Regions from separate parts of the Cupriavidus sp. 01L46 genome, predicted to be linked through region 1. Evidence: predicted binding sites of a transcription regulator. Region 1 holds the regulator's gene; each other region holds the start of a gene.
The links. Region 1 encodes sigma-54, which starts transcription at its own class of promoters, with help from an activator protein. Its sites were predicted from a motif close to TGGCANGNAANCTGCTTT; they were not measured.
Positions count from the first base shown of each region.

Region 1 (3,241 bases):
GCCTGGCCGGCGCCAAGCTGGTCGACGAGATCCGCGGCGCGGTGATCACCTATGACAGCCGCAACGAGTTCTACACGGCCAGCGGCGGCGCCGAGAACGCGACCGCGGGCAGCCCGTCGGGCCGCGTGCGCGCCGTGCTGTCGCCGCGCCAGGAGCAGCCCGCCAGCGGTGCCGCAGCCAACCCGCTGCCGCTCAAGCCGGCCACGGCTCCCGTCAACCCCTGACCCACGGATTCTGACTTCACCTTCATGACCGCTACCCAAACCGCACCGTCCCAGCCCGCCACCCTGAAGGACAGCAGCACGCTGGTCGTGCGCCACCTGAAGAAGCGCTACGGCTCGCGCACCGTGGTCAAGGACGTGTCGCTCGACGTGAAGAGCGGCGAGGTGGTCGGCTTGCTGGGCCCCAACGGCGCGGGCAAGACCACGTCGTTCTACATGATCGTGGGGCTGGTGGCGCTGGACGAGGGCGATATCGTGCTCGACGACAAGCACATCAGCGGCCTGGCCATCCATGAGCGAGCGCGCATGGGCCTGTCCTACCTGCCGCAGGAAGCCTCGGTGTTCCGCAAGCTCAATGTGCAGGAGAACATCCGCGCGGTGCTGGAGCTGCAGCTCAACGATGGCAAACCCCTGGGCAAGGCCGAGATCGAGCGCCGGCTGGACACCCTGCTGGATGACCTGCAGATTGCCCACCTGCGCGACAACCCGGCGCTATCGCTGTCCGGCGGCGAGCGCCGCCGCGTGGAAATCGCCCGCGCGCTGGCCTCCGCGCCGCGCTTCATCCTGCTCGACGAGCCCTTCGCCGGTGTCGACCCGATCGCGGTAGGCGAAATCCAGCGCATCGTCAGCTTCCTCAAGGCACGCAATATCGGCGTGCTGATCACCGACCACAACGTGCGCGAGACGCTGGGCATCTGCGACCACGCCTACATCATCAGCGAAGGCGCGGTGCTGGCGTCCGGGCAGCCTGAGGACATCATCGCCAACGAGTCGGTGCGCAAGGTCTACCTGGGCGAGAACTTCCGCATGTAAGGGCGCGTGGCGCCTGCCGCGCATCGGCCCCCGGGCGGCTTCGGTGTCGCCTTTTATCCTTCAAACGATCATAGCGACACCAGCGATAGCAATTTCCGTTCCATCAGTACGGAAGTTGAGCATAAAATAGGTCGCATGAAACCGTCGCTACAGCTCCGCCTCTCGCAGCATCTCGCGCTTACGCCGCAACTCCAGCAGTCGATCCGGCTGCTGCAACTGTCCACGCTTGAACTGCAGCAGGAAGTGGAACAGGCGCTGACCGAGAACCCCTTGCTCGAGCGTGAGAACGACTGGCTGGACAGCCCGTTGCGCGTGTCTTCGGACGGCTCGGTGAACCTGCAGAGCGCGCCCGCGCCGGCGCCCGCCGATGGCCAGGGCACCAGCGAGAACCGCCCGGATGGCGCCCCCGAAGCCGACGACAGCTACTCCGACAGCAACGAGGATTACGGCAGCGACTGGAGCCTGGACGACTTCGCCCGCCGCCCGCAAGGCGAAGACGACGAAAAGACCCCGATGCAGCTGCGCGACGCCGAGCCCACGCTGCGTGAACACCTCATGGAACAGCTGGCGCCGCTCAAGATTTCCCTGCGCGACAAGGGGCTGGCTATCTTTCTGGTCGAATCCCTGGACGATGATGGCTACCTGAGCACGACGCTCGAGGAAATCTGCAGCGAGCTGCCGGAGGAGCTCGAGTTCGAGGTCGACGAGATCCAGGCTGTGCTCACGCTGCTGCAGAGCTTCGATCCGCCGGGCGTCGGGGCACGCAACGCCGCCGAGTGCCTGGCGCTGCAATTGCGCAGGCTCAAGCATCCGCAGCGCGAACTGGCGCTGAGCATCGTCACCAACCACCTCGAGCTGCTGGCGGTGCGCGATTACACGCGCCTTAAAAAGGCGCTGCAAGTGGACGAGCCGGAACTCAAGGCCGCCCATGAACTGATCCGCTCGCTCGCGCCCTATCCCGGCCATGCCTACAGCCGGCCAGAAGCGGATTTCGTGGTGCCCGATGTTTTTGTTCGAAAGTTGAGCGGCGGATGGATCGCCCACCTAAACCCGGATGTGATGCCGCGGCTACGCATCAACGACATGTACGCGCAGATTTTGCGCGGTGCAAAAGGCGATGCAGGCGCGGCCGGATTGCAGCAAAAGCTGCAGGAAGCACGCTGGTTGATCAAGAATATCCAGCAAAGGTTCGACACGATATTGCGCGTCGCACAAGCCATTGTCGAACGTCAAAAGAACTTCTTCACCCACGGTGAAATTGCGATGCGCCCCTTGGTTTTGCGGGAGATTGCCGATACACTGGGTTTACACGAGTCCACCATCTCTCGGGTGACTACCAATAAATACATGGCAACGCCGATGGGGACTTTCGAGCTGAAGTATTTTTTCGGCTCTCACGTATCCACAGAAACCGGCGGCGCGGCCTCATCAACGGCAATCCGTGCGTTGATCAAGCAATTGATAGGAGCCGAAGACGCTAGGAACCCCTTGTCCGACAGCCGGATTGCCGAATTGCTCGGCGAGCAAGGCTTTGTGGTAGCACGGCGTACCGTTGCCAAATACCGCGAAGCGCTCAAGATTCCCGCGGTCAATCTCCGTAAGACTTTGTAGCCGAGCTGCATCGCCTGCCTGATGCAGCTCTTTCAGAAGGAGAAACGCTATGAACTTCAAGATCAGTGGACACCACTTGGACATCACGCCCCCTCTGCGTGAGTACGTGGAAACGAAACTGGAGCGTATCGTCAGGCATTTCGATCAAGTCATTGGCGTAAGTGTGCTGCTCTCTGTCGACAATACAAAAGAAAAGGACCGGCGGCAGTACGCGGAAATCAATCTACATCTCAAGGGCAAGGACATCTTTGTCGAAGCGCATCATGAAGACCTGTATGCCGCTATCGACGCACTGGTCGACAAGCTCGACCGGCAGGTGATTCGCCACAAGGATCGCGTGCAGAGCCACGACCGTGAAGCGGTCAAGTATCAGATGGCCGCATCGCAGATGCAGCAATGACCGTGCCTGACGGCCCACATACCGGGCCGTCGGTGTCAGTCCCTTGAAAAATGGAATCAAGCCGCGCCCAGAGCGCGGCTTTTTCATTGCGGCCTACCCAATCGGGGCACACAGGGGATTCCGCAACGCATATGTACCGGTGTATGCTGTGCAATACATAGTTGACTGGCCTAGCCATTCCGGTGCATGCAGCACC
Region 1 covers NZ_JBFTSF010000045.1:35,580-38,820, reverse strand. The annotation lists gene lptA (lipopolysaccharide transport periplasmic protein LptA) at 1-224, shown strand, start outside; gene lptB (LPS export ABC transporter ATP-binding protein) at 249-1,034, shown strand; gene AC1DS3_RS10790 (RNA polymerase factor sigma-54) at 1,170-2,645, shown strand; gene hpf (ribosome hibernation-promoting factor, HPF/YfiA family) at 2,695-3,045, shown strand.

Region 2 (3,241 bases), on a different contig from region 1:
CTGCGCGTGATGCACCCGATGGACACCGGGCTGGTGGCCGGTATCCCAGCCTTCCATGTGGAGTCGCTGAACCTGCTCGATGCCACCCGGGAAGCGATGCTGCGCCTGACGCTATATGAACCGGTCGCCGAGAACCCGATCTTCTCCTTCGACCTGCGCGGGGCCATCGAGCGCGGCATGACGGTGAGCGGACGCGATAACAACGGCAACCGGTTCGCGGCGCAGGTGACGCCATGAAACGCGTGCTCGGGATCCTGCTATGGCTGGCAGCGCAGGCGGCGCTGGCGCAGGAAGGGGACTACCGCCTGGCGCCACGCCAGGTCGCCGCCGACGTGTGGCTGCTGGAAGGGGCGAACGCGGATTTCACGCCAGACAACGGCTGCAACATCATCAACACCGCCTTTATCGACACGGGTGATGGCGTGGTGGTGATCAATACCGGGCCGTCGCGCCAGTACGGCGAGCAGCAGCGCCGTGCCATTGCTTCGGTCACGGCGGCGCCGGTACGGCTGGTGCTKAATCTCAACCTGCATCCGGACTACTTCTTCGGCAACCAGGCCTATGCCGACGTGGGCGGCAGCGCGCTGGCCGGCACCATCGACGGCGCCCGGCGTGAAGGGCCCGCTTATGCCGACAACCTCTATCGCCTGTGCGGCAACTGGATGCGRGACACCGAACCGGCGCCGCCGCGCCACGTGCTGGCCCCAGGCCGGCGCACGATCGGCAGGCACACCTTCGATCTGATCCGGATGGACGGCCACACCGCCGACGACCTGGTGATCGTGGACCGCAGCGCCGGCATTGTGTTCGCGGGCGGCGTGGCGTTCCGCGAGCGCGTTCCGACCACACCGCACGCGGATCTCAAGCGCTGGCTGGCCAGCCTGGACCATTTGCAGGCGCTGCTGCGCGACAGCGGCGCGCGGCTGCTGATCCCCAGCCACGGACCGGCGCTCGGCAGCGCGGACGCCATTGCGCAGACACGCGGCTACCTGCAGTGGCTGGATGCCKGCATGACCCAGGCGGCATCCGAGGGGCGCGACCTGGCCGAGGTGATCGCCATGCCGGTGCCGGACGCATACGCACGCTGGGGCGCCATGCCGGCGGAGTACCTGCGCAATGTGACGCACCTCTACCCGGCGTATGAGGACGCCGCGTTGAGACGCTGAATCAGGGCAGGCGTGCTGTTCAAATCCGCAACAACGGCAACGGAGTGTTCCGCGCTGGTACGCCATCAAGGCATCGGCAGGCCGCTATTGGGCCGCTATGGGACCGGATACGGGTGTTTTCCATTGGCATGGGAATTGCCAAGAGTCTGTCTGGTGTGTGTGGCACACCGGCGAAGATCGACAACAAGAGAGAGGAGCAGACAATGAGGACGTTACGCGTGATGATGGTGCTCGCGGCAACTACTGCGAGCCTGGTGGCGCAGGCCGCGGTGACCGATGCCATGATCGAGAACGACGCGAAGTCGCCGGGCGACGTGCTGTCGTGGGGGATGGGCCCGCAAGGCCAGCGCTTTTCCACGCTGAACCGCATCAACACAAAGAACATCAGCCAGCTGGTGCCGGCCTGGTCGTTCTCGTTTGGCGGCGAGAAGCAGCGCGGGCAGGAAGCGCAGCCCTTGATCCACGACGGCAAGATGTTCGTGACCGCCTCCTATTCGCGCATCTACGCGCTCGACCTGAAGACAGGCGCCAAGCTGTGGAAATATGAGCACCGCCTGCCCGAAGGCATCATGCCCTGCTGCGACGTGGTCAACCGTGGCGCGGCCCTGTACGACAACCTGGTGATCTTCGGCACGCTCGACGCGCAACTGGTAGCGCTGGACCAGAAGACCGGCAAGGTGGTGTGGAAGGAGAAGATCGAAGACTATGCTGCCGGATACTCCTACACGGCGGCCCCCCTGATCGTCAAAGGCATGGTGCTGACCGGCGTCTCGGGCGGCGAGTTCGGCGTGGTGGGGCGGGTCGAGGCACGCGACGCCAAGACCGGGCAGATGGTGTGGTCCAGGCCCGTGGTGGAAGGCCATATGGGCTACAAGTATGACAAGGACGGCAACAAGACCGAGAACGGCGTGACCGGCACCCAGAACGCCAGCTGGCCGGGCGAGACCTGGAAGACGGGCGGCGCGGCCACCTGGCTCGGCGGCACCTACGATCCGCAGACCGGCCTTGCCTACTTCGGCACCGGCAACCCGGGGCCGTGGAACAGCCACATGCGCAAGGGCGACAATCTGTATTCGGCCTCCACCGTTGCGCTCGATCCCGCCACCGGCAAGATTGTCTGGCACTACCAGAACACCCCGAACGATGGCTGGGACTTTGACGGCGTCAACGAGTTCGTGACCTTCGACCAGGACGGCAAGCGCCTGGGCGGCAAGGCCGACCGCAATGGCTTCTTCTACGTCAACGACGCCACCAGCGGCAAGCTGGTGAACGCTTTCCCCTTCGTCAAGAAGATCACCTGGGCCAGCAGCATCGACCTCAAGACCGGACGACCCAACATGATCGCGGAAAGCCGGCCGGGCGACCCGGCGGCGGGCAGCGATCCGAAGAAGGGCCAGTCCGTGTTCGCCGCGCCGGGCTTCCTCGGCGGCAAGAACCAGCAGCCGATGGCCTACAGCCCGCAGACCGGCCTGTTCTATGTGCCGGCCAATGAATGGGGCATGGATATCTGGAACGAACCCGTGGGCTACAAGAAGGGCGCTGCCTTCCTCGGCGCCGGCTTCACCATCCATCCGCTCAACGAGGACTACATCGGCTCGCTGCGCGCGATCAACCCCAAGACCGGCAAGATCGAGTGGGAAGTCAGGAACTACGCGCCGCTGTGGGGCGGGGTGATGACCACTGCCGGCGGGCTGGTGTTCTGGGGCACGCCGGAGGGCTACCTGAAGGCCGCGGATGCCAAGACCGGCAAGGAACTGTGGAAGTTCCAGACGGGCAGCGGCGTGGTGGCGCCGCCGGTTACCTGGGAGGAGGGCGGCGAGCAGTATGTGGCGGTGGTGTCGGGCTGGGGCGGCGCCGTGCCGCTGTGGGGCGGGGAAGTCGCCAAGCGCGTGAATTTCCTGGAGCAGGGCGGATCGGTGTGGGTGTTCAAGCTGCACAAGAGCTGAATGCTGCCGGACACCATGTAGCGTAGCTGTCCTGCGCGTGCCGGCATCGCACACCGACGCCGGCACGCGCAAGGGCGGGTCGATGATCAGAGCATTGGGATGTAGATATGCAGAAGGCGAAAGGATTCC
Region 2 covers NZ_JBFTSF010000139.1:445-3,685, reverse strand. The annotation lists gene AC1DS3_RS22755 (quinoprotein dehydrogenase-associated SoxYZ-like carrier) at 1-237, shown strand, start outside; gene AC1DS3_RS22750 (quinoprotein relay system zinc metallohydrolase 1) at 234-1,166, shown strand; gene AC1DS3_RS22745 (PQQ-dependent methanol/ethanol family dehydrogenase) at 1,370-3,112, shown strand.
Region 2: the regulator sigma-54 is predicted to act here: its motif matches at 1,291-1,308, upstream of AC1DS3_RS22745 (PQQ-dependent methanol/ethanol family dehydrogenase).

Region 3 (3,241 bases), on a different contig from region 1:
CAGGGCAAAAATCACCATTGAGGAACGGAACATCTCTTCAACTCCTTGTAGGGACGCTTGGCAGGCGGCCGCGCCGGGCCGCCGCTTCGCTTATTGCAGACTGCGTATCGTGGGGGTGAGCAAGACCGGCATCAGGTGGTAGGCAGCGCGAAGACGAACAGCGTGCCGCCGAGATCGGTGTACTTCGCCAGATCCTTGTAGCCGCCTACCGCGCCCAGACCTTCGTTCGCCTTCTCCAGCCCTGCCGCCATGCCAATGCCGGCCCCGGAGGGGGTCTTGAACTTCCACAGCTCCTTCCCGTCCTTGATATTGACGGCCTTCACATAGCCCTCAAGCGTGCCGTAGAAGGCAATATCACCCGCCGTCGCCAGCGCGCCCGACCAGACCGAGAAGCGCTCCGGCTTGGACCACAGGATCTTGCCGGCGGCGGCATCCCAGGCAATGAAATTGCCCATGCCGCCATGGCTCTTCGGCGTCGCGTACATCGACAGGGTCGCTCCTACATAGGGCTGGCCCGCGGTGTACTCGACCTGGAAGGGTTCATAGTCCATGCAGACGTGGTTGGTCGGCACCAGGAAAATGCCCGACTTGCGATCGTAGCTCATCGGCTGCTGGTCCTTGGTGCCGAGCGCCGACGGGCAGATGCCTTTGACGTCGACATCCGGGCCCGTGGTGGCGGGCGAGTACTTGGCGTTGACGATGGGGCGCCCGCTCTTCATGTCGATCTTGGATGCCCAGTTGATGGTCGGGTCGTATTTCTCCGCCACCAGCAATTCGCCGGTCTCGCGGTTGAGCGTGTAGCCGAAACCGTTGCGGTCCAGGTGCACCAGCGTGGGTACCTTCTTGCCCTTGATGTCCAGGTCGGCCAGCACGTTCTCGTTGACGCCGTCGTAGTCCCACTCGTCGTGCGGCGTCATCTGGTAGACCCACTTGGCCTTGCCGGTATCCAGGTCCCGCGCGAACAGCGTCATCGACCACTTGTTGTCGCCCGGGCGCTGCGCCGGATTCCACGTGCCCGGGTTGCCGCTGCCGTAGTAGACCAGGTTCAGCTTCGGATCGTAGGCATACCAGCCCCAGGTGGTGCCGCCGCCCAGCTTCCACTGGTCGCCCTTCCAGGTCTTGACCGAGGAGTCCTTGCCGACCGGCGCCATCTTGCCGTCGGTCCAGGTCATGGTGGTTGCAGGATCGAACAGCAGCTCGTTGTCGGGGCCGGTGCTAAAAGCGGTCCAGATCTTCTTGCCCGTCTTCAGGTCATAGGCGAGCAGGCGGCCGCGCACGCCGAATTCGCCGCCGGAGATGCCGGTGATGACTTTGTCCTTGAAGACGTGCGGGGCGTTGGTATTGGTCTCACCGACCTTGGGATCGCCGTTCTTGACGGTCCACATGACCTTGCCGGTCTTCGCATCGAGCGCCACCAGGGTGGTGTCGGCCTGCTGCAGCAGGATCTTGCCATCGCCGTAGGCCAGGCCGCGGTTGACGGTGTCGCAGCACATCACCGGCACCACGTTGTTTTCCTGCTTGGGCTCGTACTTCCACTTKAAAGACTGGTCCTTCAGGTTGATCGCGATCACCTTGTTCGGAAACGGCGAGTGGATGAACATCGTGTCGCCGATCACCAGCGGCGAGCCTTCGTGGCCTCGCAGCACGCCGGTGGACACCGTCCACGCAACCTGCAGGTTTTTCACGTTGCCGGCGTTGACCTGCTTGAGCTCGCTGTAACGATGGTTGGCATAGTCGCCAGCCTGTGCTGCCCAATTGGCCGGATTGGCCACCAGCTTGTCCAGCTCGGCATCCGCGCGTGCGGTAAATGACGCGGTGGCTGTGGCAAGCATCGCCATCCCCACCATCATGGTCCGGAATTTCATGTCTCCTCCGTCTTTCTTTACGTGACAAAGTCTGGATCCCGCTTCCTGCGCGCCGCCTCCGGCTCCTCAACTAAAACTGATTGCGCGGGTTGCGAACCTGGCAGCCGTMGGAAAGGTGCCGCGCAGGCTTCTGCACGATCCATGCCCGAGCCGCGCAGTCGCCGCTTGCATGGCGAGTGTGCGGTGGGTCTTGAGCGCTTCGTGCCCGGCAGGCAATCACGCTGCGTCGCCCGGCCGGCACGAAGCGCTCGCATTCGTTCCAGGCGGGGGTGCGAGGCCGGGACAATATGTGTCAGAACTGGACCAGAAAGACGGCGTAGCGGGTTCGCGCGGCACCGTGGCGGGATGGCGCGCGACTTGCATCGTTATTGGGACAAGATTGCACAAGACGTTCCACAGAAAGCGCACACTACGAGGAGACCCCCGCATGCAGCCCTCCATCTTCGGCCTCCGGCAGCTTGCCTGCGTGCTGGCGGCATTGTCCATGGCTCCCGCCGACGCGCAAACCGCTCAAGACCTGCCTGCCAACAACTACCCCACTACCGCCCGCGTCGAATATGTGGGCGAGTGCATGGCAAGAAACGGCGGTGCCTACGTGTACCTGCACAAGTGTTCGTGCGCGATCGACCGGATCGCGGCGCAACTGCCATATGACGAGTATGTCGAATCGTCTACCTTCGCCAAGTACGCCACGCTTGGCGGCGAAGGCGGCGCGATATTCCGCGATCCGGAATACGGCAAGCACGCCGCCAAGCGCTATCGCGGCATCCAGGACGATGCGCTGCGCGCCTGCGGTGTTTCGCTGGCGACGCGGGCCGCGCGCTGAATTCGGCGCCGCCGGGAAACCTGAGGGTTTCCGCCCCGTTGATGCGATCGGAAGTCCGGCCTATAGTGTCACCTCGTTACACAAGATCGGCTTCCATCMGCATAACTACAGGCGCCGGTTTCTTTATTGCATCGCAGCGATTGCACTGCGGCTATTGCATAGCAACAGTTCGCGCCACGCCAGATTGCACCGCACAAAAGAGCCCGCAGGCTAAAAGGAGGAGCTCGGTGACAACACTTCAGTCCGCCAGTCACCACGTCGCGCAGATTCTCAATGTCGTCAACGGACAGTTATGCGGCACGCAGAACAGCTCGGTGGTGACACGCTCCTGGGCGCGCTGCCTGCGGGACTTCCAGCTGGACCCTGCGCAGCAGCGCATGCCTCCGATCCTGACCCAGCCGGAGTTCAACGAGCGGCGCGACCGCATGAGCGACCTGATCGCCTGCGCCAAGCTGGAGATGACCACGCTCTACCAGCAGCTCGCCGATCCCGAGCTGGCCGTGGTGCTGACCGATATGGATGGCGTCATCGTGCATATGGTGTCGTCGGT
Region 3 covers NZ_JBFTSF010000067.1:44,471-47,711, forward strand. The annotation lists gene AC1DS3_RS14375 (c-type cytochrome) at 1-33, opposite strand, end outside; gene AC1DS3_RS14380 (methanol/ethanol family PQQ-dependent dehydrogenase) at 132-1,865, opposite strand; gene AC1DS3_RS14385 (hypothetical protein) at 2,293-2,691, shown strand; gene AC1DS3_RS14390 (sigma-54-dependent Fis family transcriptional regulator) at 2,919-3,241, shown strand, end outside.
Region 3: the regulator sigma-54 is predicted to act here: its motif matches at 1,995-2,012, upstream of AC1DS3_RS14380 (methanol/ethanol family PQQ-dependent dehydrogenase).